Regions from separate parts of the Streptomyces sp. NPDC015131 genome, predicted to be linked through region 1. Evidence: riboswitches for the same ligand, from Rfam matches in the RefSeq annotation. Region 1 holds a riboswitch; the other holds the start of a gene.

Region 1 (4,021 bases):
CGGTGGTGAGGACGGCGTCGATGCGGGGGCCGATGTCGTCCCAGATCTCCGCCCACACCTCGTCGGCGGGGCGGCCCAGGGCCCAGGGGTACTTCTGGCCCAGGGTGTCGCGGCGGTAGGCGGCGTTGCAGAAGAACGTCAGCTCCGGTCCCCACGCCATCCACATGGGGAAGCGGGAGGACAGCAGGATGCTCACCGCCGTCCGCAGGCTCTGCGGCCAGCTCTCCGGGACCCCGAGCGGGGTCGCCGTCCAGTCCACCGCGGCGAGGTCCGCGCCGACCTCGGCGTCGGCGGCGAACACCTCGCCGGCCGCCCCGCCCGGCGACGGGTGCCCGGCCTTCCGGGCACACGCCTGCCCGGCGTCTTCAGCACGCGTCACGGGAGACCCTCTCGTCCAACCAGCCCCACCTGCCGGACCGCGCCACCGGGATCCGGCCGGTCGCGGCACCACCGCCGGGGGCGGCACGTGACCCGGGCGCGGGGTCCGACGTCCGTCGTCCCGCACCCCGGACCGCCCCACCCACCGGCGCCGATCACTCCGTAGGATAAAGCGTCGAAACGGGGTACCAGCACTCGGCATGGTGAGAGCACGAGACGCGCGCAGGGGGCGGGACGATGACCTCTACTTCACCGGTACCGGTGCTCGCTTCGCCGCCCGGCGGCGAGAGCTCGCCACACGACGGCGACAGCTCGCCACGCGACGGCGCGAGTTCGCCATGCGATGGCGAGGGCGAGCCGCTCGACGAGGAGGGCCGCGTCACCGCGCTGCGGCGGTACCCCCTCGACGACCCGTCCTCGGACCACACCTTCTCCCGGATCGCCTCGCTGGCGGCGCGGATCTTCGACGCGCCGATGGCCGGGGTGGCGTTCGTGGAGGCCGACCGGATCAGGGTCAGGGCCGCGCACGGCCCGGCCGGCTCCGCCGAGACGCTCCGCGTCCCGGGGCTGTCGGCCTCCGCCGTCCTCGGCCCCGATCCGTACGTCGTGACCGACGCCCGCGCCGATCCGCGCACCGCCGGGCACCCGCTGGTCACCGGCGGCCCGGGCATCCGCTTCTACGCCGCCGCGCCGGTCACCACCGCAGACGGCCACCGCCTCGGCACCGTCCATGTCATGGACACCCGGCCGCGCCACCCCACGGACGACCAGCTCGGCAGCCTGCGGGACCTGGCGGCCCTGGTGATGGAGGAGCTGGAGCTGCGGCTGTCCGCGCTGCGCACCGTCGCCGCCGAGCGGGCCCGGCGCACCGACGCCGAGCGGCTGGCGCGCACCCTCCAGCGCACCCTGCTGCCGCCCGTCCTGCCGACCGTGCCGGGCCTGTGCGCGACGGCCGCGTACCACCCGGCGTCGGCGGACGAGGTCGGCGGGGACTTCTACGACCTGTTCCCGCTGGACGACGGGCGCTGGGCGTTCTTCATCGGCGACGTGTGCGGCAAGGGCGCCGACGCCGCCGCGCTCACCTCCCTGACCCGCTACACCCTGCGGGCCGCCGCGATCTACGACCCCGACCCGTGCAACGCCCTGGCCAACCTGGACGCGGTGCTCAAGGGCGAGGAGCAGGGCAGCACGCCGCGCTACTGCACGGCCCTGTTCGGGGTGCTCGAACCGGAGGCCGGCGGGTCCTTCGCCGTCACCCTGGCCGGCGGCGGTCACCCGCCCGCGCTCGCGCACCGCGCCGACGGGACGGTGGAGCCGGTCTCCACCCTCGGCGGGCAGCTCATCGGCATGCTCCCGGCGCCCCGGTTCGTCCGGACGACGACGCGCCTGAGACCCGGTGACGCGCTGCTGCTCTACACCGACGGGCTGGTCGAGGCCCGAACCCCGGGGGGCGGCCTGCTGGGGCAGGACGGGCTGGTCCGGCACCTGGCGGCCCTGGGCGCGCCGACCGCCGACGCGCTCCTGCACACTGTGAACGGCCTCCTCGGCGACCTGGGCCGCGGAGTCGGTGACGACACCGCGCTGCTCGTCCTGTCCGTACCCGCGACACCCGTATGACCATCGGCGACACCCGCATGACCCACCTGGAGAACCGGTGACCGAACCCATCCTGACCGTCGACCAGCAGCCGCACGGGGCCGGCCGGATCCTGCTGAAGGTGACCGGCGAGCTGGACCACCACACCGCGCCCCGGCTCAGCCGGGAGCTGACGTCGGTGCCGCTCGCGCCCGACGGGGCCCTGGTGCTGGACCTGTCGGGCCTGACGTACTGCGACTCCACCGGCATCACGGTGCTGGTCGGCGCCTACCACCGCACGGAGGCGGCCGGCTGCCCGCTGGCGCTCGCGGGGCTCAGCCCCGACCTGACCCGGGTCTTCCACACGGTCGGCCTGGACCAGGTCTTCACCTTCCACCCCACGGCGGACGACGCGCTCAGGGCGCTGGCGCACTGACACGACCGGGGTCGGCGCCCCACTTAGGTATACCTAACTTTCTTGCGAGACACAACATCTGGGGTGCGCGCCACCAGTCGGTTCCAGATGTAGTGTTGGAGCCGCTGGTGGTTCGCCGGGCACTGCGGTGCCCGGCGAGGCAAGAGGGAACCCGGTGCGAATCCGGGACTGCCCCGCAGCGGTGAGCGGGAACGACCGCCGTCATACGCACTGGGCCCCGTGCGGGGGCCCGGGAAGCGACGGCCAGTAGGTGGCCTGACGTCGTCAGGCGATGTGCCCGCGAGTCCGAAGACCTGCCACCGGTGCGTGCGCCGACGTCCGGCGTACGCGCTTCGAGGCCCCGAGGGAGGGCCGCGTGGCCGTCGTACGGACCCGGCTCCGGCGTGCCTTCGCGCGCCGCCGTCCGCTCTCCGCCCCACGTGCCGCCGTGCCCTCCTCCGGTCCCCGGAGCCGGACGGGAACGAGCGAGAGGAGGCGGCGGACCGATGAGCGGTCTTGTGTATTTCTCCAGCGTCTCGGAGAACACCAGGCGCTTCGTGGACAGGCTGGGCCTGCCGGCCACACGCATCCCCCTGCACCCGCGCCGCGACGGCATGCCGCGGGTGTCCGAGCCGTATGTGCTGATCACGCCGACCTATGGCTACGGCGACGACCCGCTGAAGCGGAAGGTCGCCTCCACGCTGCTGTCGTCGCTGCTGCTGTACGCGGGCTTCTACCTGCCGCTGCACTTCTCCACGCACGCGCTGCTCACCAACACCGCCGACATGGTCCGGCTGATCCTGCGCGACAAGGCGGTGCACGGCTACTACTCCGGCTACACGTACCAGCGCGGCCTGGAGGGGCGGACTCCCGCCGGGCAGGAGGAGATGCGGGCCTTCACGTACGAGCTGCTGGAGGAGCTGTACGAGCTGGAACTGCGCTACTCGGGCGAGCTGTACGAGCCGCTCGGGCTGATGGACGACGTGGCGGTCTTCGTCCGCTACAACGCCGACAAGGCGCTGATGAACCTCGGCTACCCGGCCCGCTTCGGCGCAGCGGGGACGGAGGTCAACCCGGAGATCCTGGCGGCGCTGTCGCCGGGCGCCGACGAGAACCACGACTTCTTCTCCGGCTCCGGGTCGTCGTACGTCATGGGCAAGGCGGAGGACACCTCCGACGACGACTGGGACTTCTGAGGAAGACGGACGGATGCACGGACACGAGAACCACCCCATACCCGCCCCCCGGGAACCGGAGGACGCCGCGCCCGCGGCGGCCTACGGCCCGTGCGTGCTGCTCAAGCACGGTGAGGTCTTCCTCAAGGGGCGCAACCGCCACCGGTTCACCGAGCGGCTGCACGACAACCTGCGCGTGGCGCTGCGCGGCGTCGGCGGCTCCACCTGGATCAAGACCGCCCAGAACGTCACCGTGCTGGGCGGTCAGGTCCCCCGGGACGCCCTGGTGGAGCGGGCGCGCCGGGTCCCCGGGTTCAACACGGTCGAACCCGCCGTGCGGGTGCCCAGCACCCTGGAGGGCATCAGCGCCGCGGCGGCGGACGTGCTGGGCGAGGTGGCCGCCGGGCGCCGGGTGCGCGGCTTCGCGGTACGGGTGCGGCGGCGGGACAAGCGCTTCCCGCTGACCTCCTCCCGGATG
Region 2 (4,021 bases), on a different contig from region 1:
GGTGACGCCATGCACCGCCCGGCCGGCCCCCCGTGGAGGGGGCGGCGCACCGTCCCGCCGCCCCCTCCGCCACCCTCTCCGCTCCCGCCTCAGGAGTACGTGATGTCCACCAGCGCACTGACCCGCCAGATCCGCGTCCTCGCGGCCCCGGGCCCCCGTCACGACGAGATCCTCACCCCCGCCGCCCTGGACTTCGTGGGCAGCCTGGTGGCCGCCTTCGGCGAGCGCCGGCTGGAGCTGCTCAAGGAGCGCCGGCGGCAGGCCATCCGCCTGTCGGCCGGGTCGCCGCTCTCGTTCCCCCTGGTCACCACCGCCGTGCGCGAGGACCCCACGTGGCGCGTCGCGCCGCCCGCCCCCGGTCTGACCGACCGGCGTGTGGAGATCACCGGTCCCCCGGAGCGCCGGATGGCGGTCAACGCCCTCAACTCGGGCGCCCAGGTCTGGATGGCCGACTTCGAGGACGCCACCGCCCCCACCTGGGACAACATCGTCGGCGGCCAGCTCACCCTGCTCGACGCCATCGAGCGCCGGATCGACTTCACCACCGAGGACGGCAAGGAGTACCGCCTCGGCGAGAAGACCGCCACCATGGTGGTCCGCCCGCGCGGCTGGCACCTCACCGAGGAGCACCTGGAGTTCGAGGGGCAGCCGGTGCCCGCGTCCCTGGTCGACTTCGGCCTGTACTTCTTCCACTGCGCGCAGCGCCAGATCGACGCCGGGTACGGCCCGTACTTCTACCTCCCCAAGCTGGAGAACCGCTACGAGGCCCGGCTGTGGAACGACGTCTTCGTCCACGCCCAGGAGCTGCTCGGCATCCCCCGCGGCACGATCCGCGCCACGGTCCTCATCGAGACCATCACCGCGGCCGTGCAGATGGAGGAGATCCTCTACGAGCTGCGCGAGCACAGCTCGGGGCTGAACGCCGGCCGCTGGGACTACCTCTTCAGCCTCATCAAGACCTTCGGTCACCGCACCGACTTCCTGTTGCCGGACCGGGCGCGGGTGACCATGACGGCGCCCTTCATGCGCGCCTACACCGAGCTGCTGGTGCGCACCTGCCACAAGCGGGGCGCCCACGCGATCGGCGGGATGGCCGCGCAGGTGCCCAGCAAGGACCCGGAGGCCCACCAGGCGGCGCTGGCGAAGGTGCGGCTGGACAAGGAGCGGGAGGCCGAGGACGGCTTCGACGGCTCCTGGGTCGCCCACCCGGGGCTGGTCCCGGTGTGCCGGGAGGTCTTCGACGGGGTCCTCGGCGAGCGGCCGCACCAGCTCGACCGCACCCGGGACGACGTGGAGGTCACCGTCGCGGACCTGCTGTCGGTGCGCCGCGTCAGCGGCCCGCCCACCACCGAGGGGGTGCGCTCCAACATCGCCATCACCCTGCGGTACTTCGACGCCTGGCTGCGCGGCCAGGGAGCCGTGGCGCTGTACGGGCTGATGGAGGACGCCGCCACGGCGGAGATCGCCCGGGTGCAGATCTGGCAGTGGCTGCGCCACCGGGTGATCGACCGGGAGACGGTGCTGAGGCTGCTGGACGACGAGGTCGCGGCGCTGGCCACCGAGTCGCCCCGGTCGCCGGTGATCGAGGTGCGGGAGCTGTTCGAGCGGACGGCCCTGGCGGCCGAGCTGCCGCTGTTCTTCACCCCGGACGCGTACACCCGCCACCTGGTGCGGCGCGCGGAGGACGGCTCGTGAGCGACGGCCTCCCGGGCGGCGGCATCCGCAGGGTCGGGGTGGTCGGCGGCGGGCAGATGGGCGCGGGCATCGCGGAGGTCTGCGCCCGGGCCGGCCTGGACACCGTGCTGTGCGAGGTGGACGCCGTGGCGGCCCGTACCGCGCGGGAGCGGGTCGCCTCCTCGCTGGACCGGGCGGTCCGGCGGGGCAAGCTGGAGGAGGCGCAGGCGCGGGCGGCGCTGGCCCGGATGGTGTTCAGCGGCAGCCTGGAGGACCTGGCCGACCGGCAGCTGGTGGTCGAGGCGGTGGTGGAGAACCCCGCCGCCAAGACCGAGGTCTTCGCGGCCCTCGACAAGATCGTCGAGAGTCCCGACGCGATCCTGGCGACCAACACCTCCTCGATCCCGGTGATGCGGCTGGGCATGGCCACGAGCCGCGCCGACCGGGTGATCGGACTGCACTTCTTCAACCCGGTGCCGGTGCTTCCGCTGGTGGAGGTGGTGACCTCGCTGCACACGGCGCCCGAGACGGTCGCCGCCACCGAGGAGTTCGCCACCCGTACGCTCGGCAAGACCGCGATCCGGTCGCAGGACCGGGCCGGTTTCGTGGTCAACGCGCTGCTCGTCCCCTATCTGCTGTCGGCCGTCCGGATGACGGAGTCGGGCTTCGCCTCCCCGGCGGACGTGGACGCGGGCATGGAGCTGGGCTGCGCGCACCCGATGGGACCGCTGCGGCTGGCCGACCTGATCGGCCTGGACACGGTCGCCTCGATCGCGCGGTCGCTGTACGAGGAGTTCAAGGAGCCGCTGTACGCCCCGCCGCCGCTGCTCCAGCGGATGGTGGAGGCGGGGCTGCTGGGCCGGAAGACCGGCCGGGGGTTCTACCTCTACGAGTAGGACCCCGGGTGAGGCCCTGACGGGAGGGGCGGGAAGCGTGCCGCGGCGCGCCCCGCCCCTCCCCCGTTTCCCGGCCCTGACCTGCCCGGGTGTCTCATCTCACCATCCGCATGATGGACGCTCCACTCCGGGCCGAGGTCTCAGCCCGTAGGCTGACCGACGCAGCTGGTTCGCCCCGTCCGCCAGACGGGACGCGTCGTAAGAGGGAACCCGGTGGGAATCCGGGACTGCCCCGCAGCGGTGAGTGGGAACGACCGCCGTCATACGCACTGGGCCCGGAGTGCCGGGCCTGGGAAGCGACGGCCAGTAGGTGTCTCGAAGTCCGGGACGCGCCCGCGAGTCCGAAGACCTGCCCGCTGTCCGCGTGCGAACCGTCGCGCGCGGCTCCCGGTGACCTCGAGGGCGGGTCGGCGTATGCACCAGGCGGAGGGCCGCGCTTGTCGCGCGAGGCCGTACCCGCCCGGGCCGTCGCTTCTTCGCGCCCCCGTCCGTCTCCGGGACCTCAGGGATTCATCTCGCGAAGGAGATCTCCGTGACCACCGAGTCCGCAGCCGCGGCAGCACGCGCGACCGTCTACGGCTACCCCCGCCAGGGCCCGAACAGGGAACTGAAGAAGGCCATCGAGGGCTACTGGAAGGGCCGCGTCACCGCCGGTGACCTCCGTGCCACGGCCGCCGGTCTGCGCCGGTCCAACTGGCGCGAGCTGGCCGGCGCCGGCGTCCAGGAAGTGCCCACCGGCGACTTCTCGTACTACGACCACGTGCTCGACACCACGGTGATGGTCGGGGCGATCCCCGAGCGCCACCGCGCGGCCGTCGCCGCCGACGCCCTGGACGGCTACTTCGCCATGGCGCGCGGCACCCAGGACGTGGCGCCGCTGGAGATGACCAAGTGGTTCGACACCAACTACCACTACCTGGTGCCCGAGCTGGGTCCGGACACGGTGTTCACGGCGGACTCCACCAAGCAGGTCGCGGAGCTGAAGGAGGCGCTGGCGCTGGACCTCGCCGCCCGGCCCGTCCTCGTCGGCCCGGTCACCTACCTCCTCCTCGCCAAGCCCGCGCCCGGCGTGGCCGCGGACTTCGACCCGCTCACCCTGCTGGACCGGCTGCTGCCGGTGTACGCCGAGGTCCTCGCCGACCTGCGGGCGGCCGGCGCCGAGTGGGTGCAGCTGGACGAGCCCGCGCTCGTCCAGGACCGCACCCCGGCCGAGCTGAACGCCGCCGAGCGGGCCTACCGCGAGCTGGGCGGGCTCGCCGACCGGCCGAAGCTGCTGGTCGCCTCCTACTTCGACCGGCTGGGCGACGCCCTCCCGGTGCTGGCCAAGGCGCCGGTCGACGGTCTGGCCCTGGACTTCACCGGTGCCGCCGCGGCCAACCTGGACGCGCTCGCCGCCGTCGGCGGCCTGCCCGGCAAGCGCCTGGTGGCCGGTGTGGTCAACGGCCGCAACA

Evidence for each region. A riboswitch is a leader RNA that binds a small molecule or an ion and turns the genes downstream of it on or off. The one in region 1 is predicted to bind cobalamin.
Region 2: another riboswitch for cobalamin. It lies ahead of metE (5-methyltetrahydropteroyltriglutamate--homocysteine S-methyltransferase); the one in region 1 lies ahead of ACF08D_RS04650 (ribonucleotide-diphosphate reductase subunit beta).

What each region holds. Positions count from the first base shown of each region.
Region 1 is NZ_JBIBVB010000001.1:1,110,595-1,114,615, reverse strand. Features, by position in the region: gene ACF08D_RS04665 (SpoIIE family protein phosphatase) at 1-379, opposite strand, end outside; gene ACF08D_RS04660 (PP2C family protein-serine/threonine phosphatase) at 616-1,995, shown strand; gene ACF08D_RS04655 (STAS domain-containing protein) at 2,033-2,389, shown strand; cobalamin riboswitch at 2,481-2,705, shown strand; gene ACF08D_RS04650 (ribonucleotide-diphosphate reductase subunit beta) at 2,875-3,564, shown strand; gene thiI (tRNA uracil 4-sulfurtransferase ThiI) at 3,578-4,021, shown strand, end outside.
Region 2 is NZ_JBIBVB010000004.1:428,365-432,385, forward strand. Features, by position in the region: gene aceB (malate synthase A) at 103-1,695, shown strand; gene ACF08D_RS17865 (3-hydroxybutyryl-CoA dehydrogenase) at 1,692-2,570, shown strand; cobalamin riboswitch at 2,720-2,942, shown strand; gene metE (5-methyltetrahydropteroyltriglutamate--homocysteine S-methyltransferase) at 3,103-4,021, shown strand, end outside.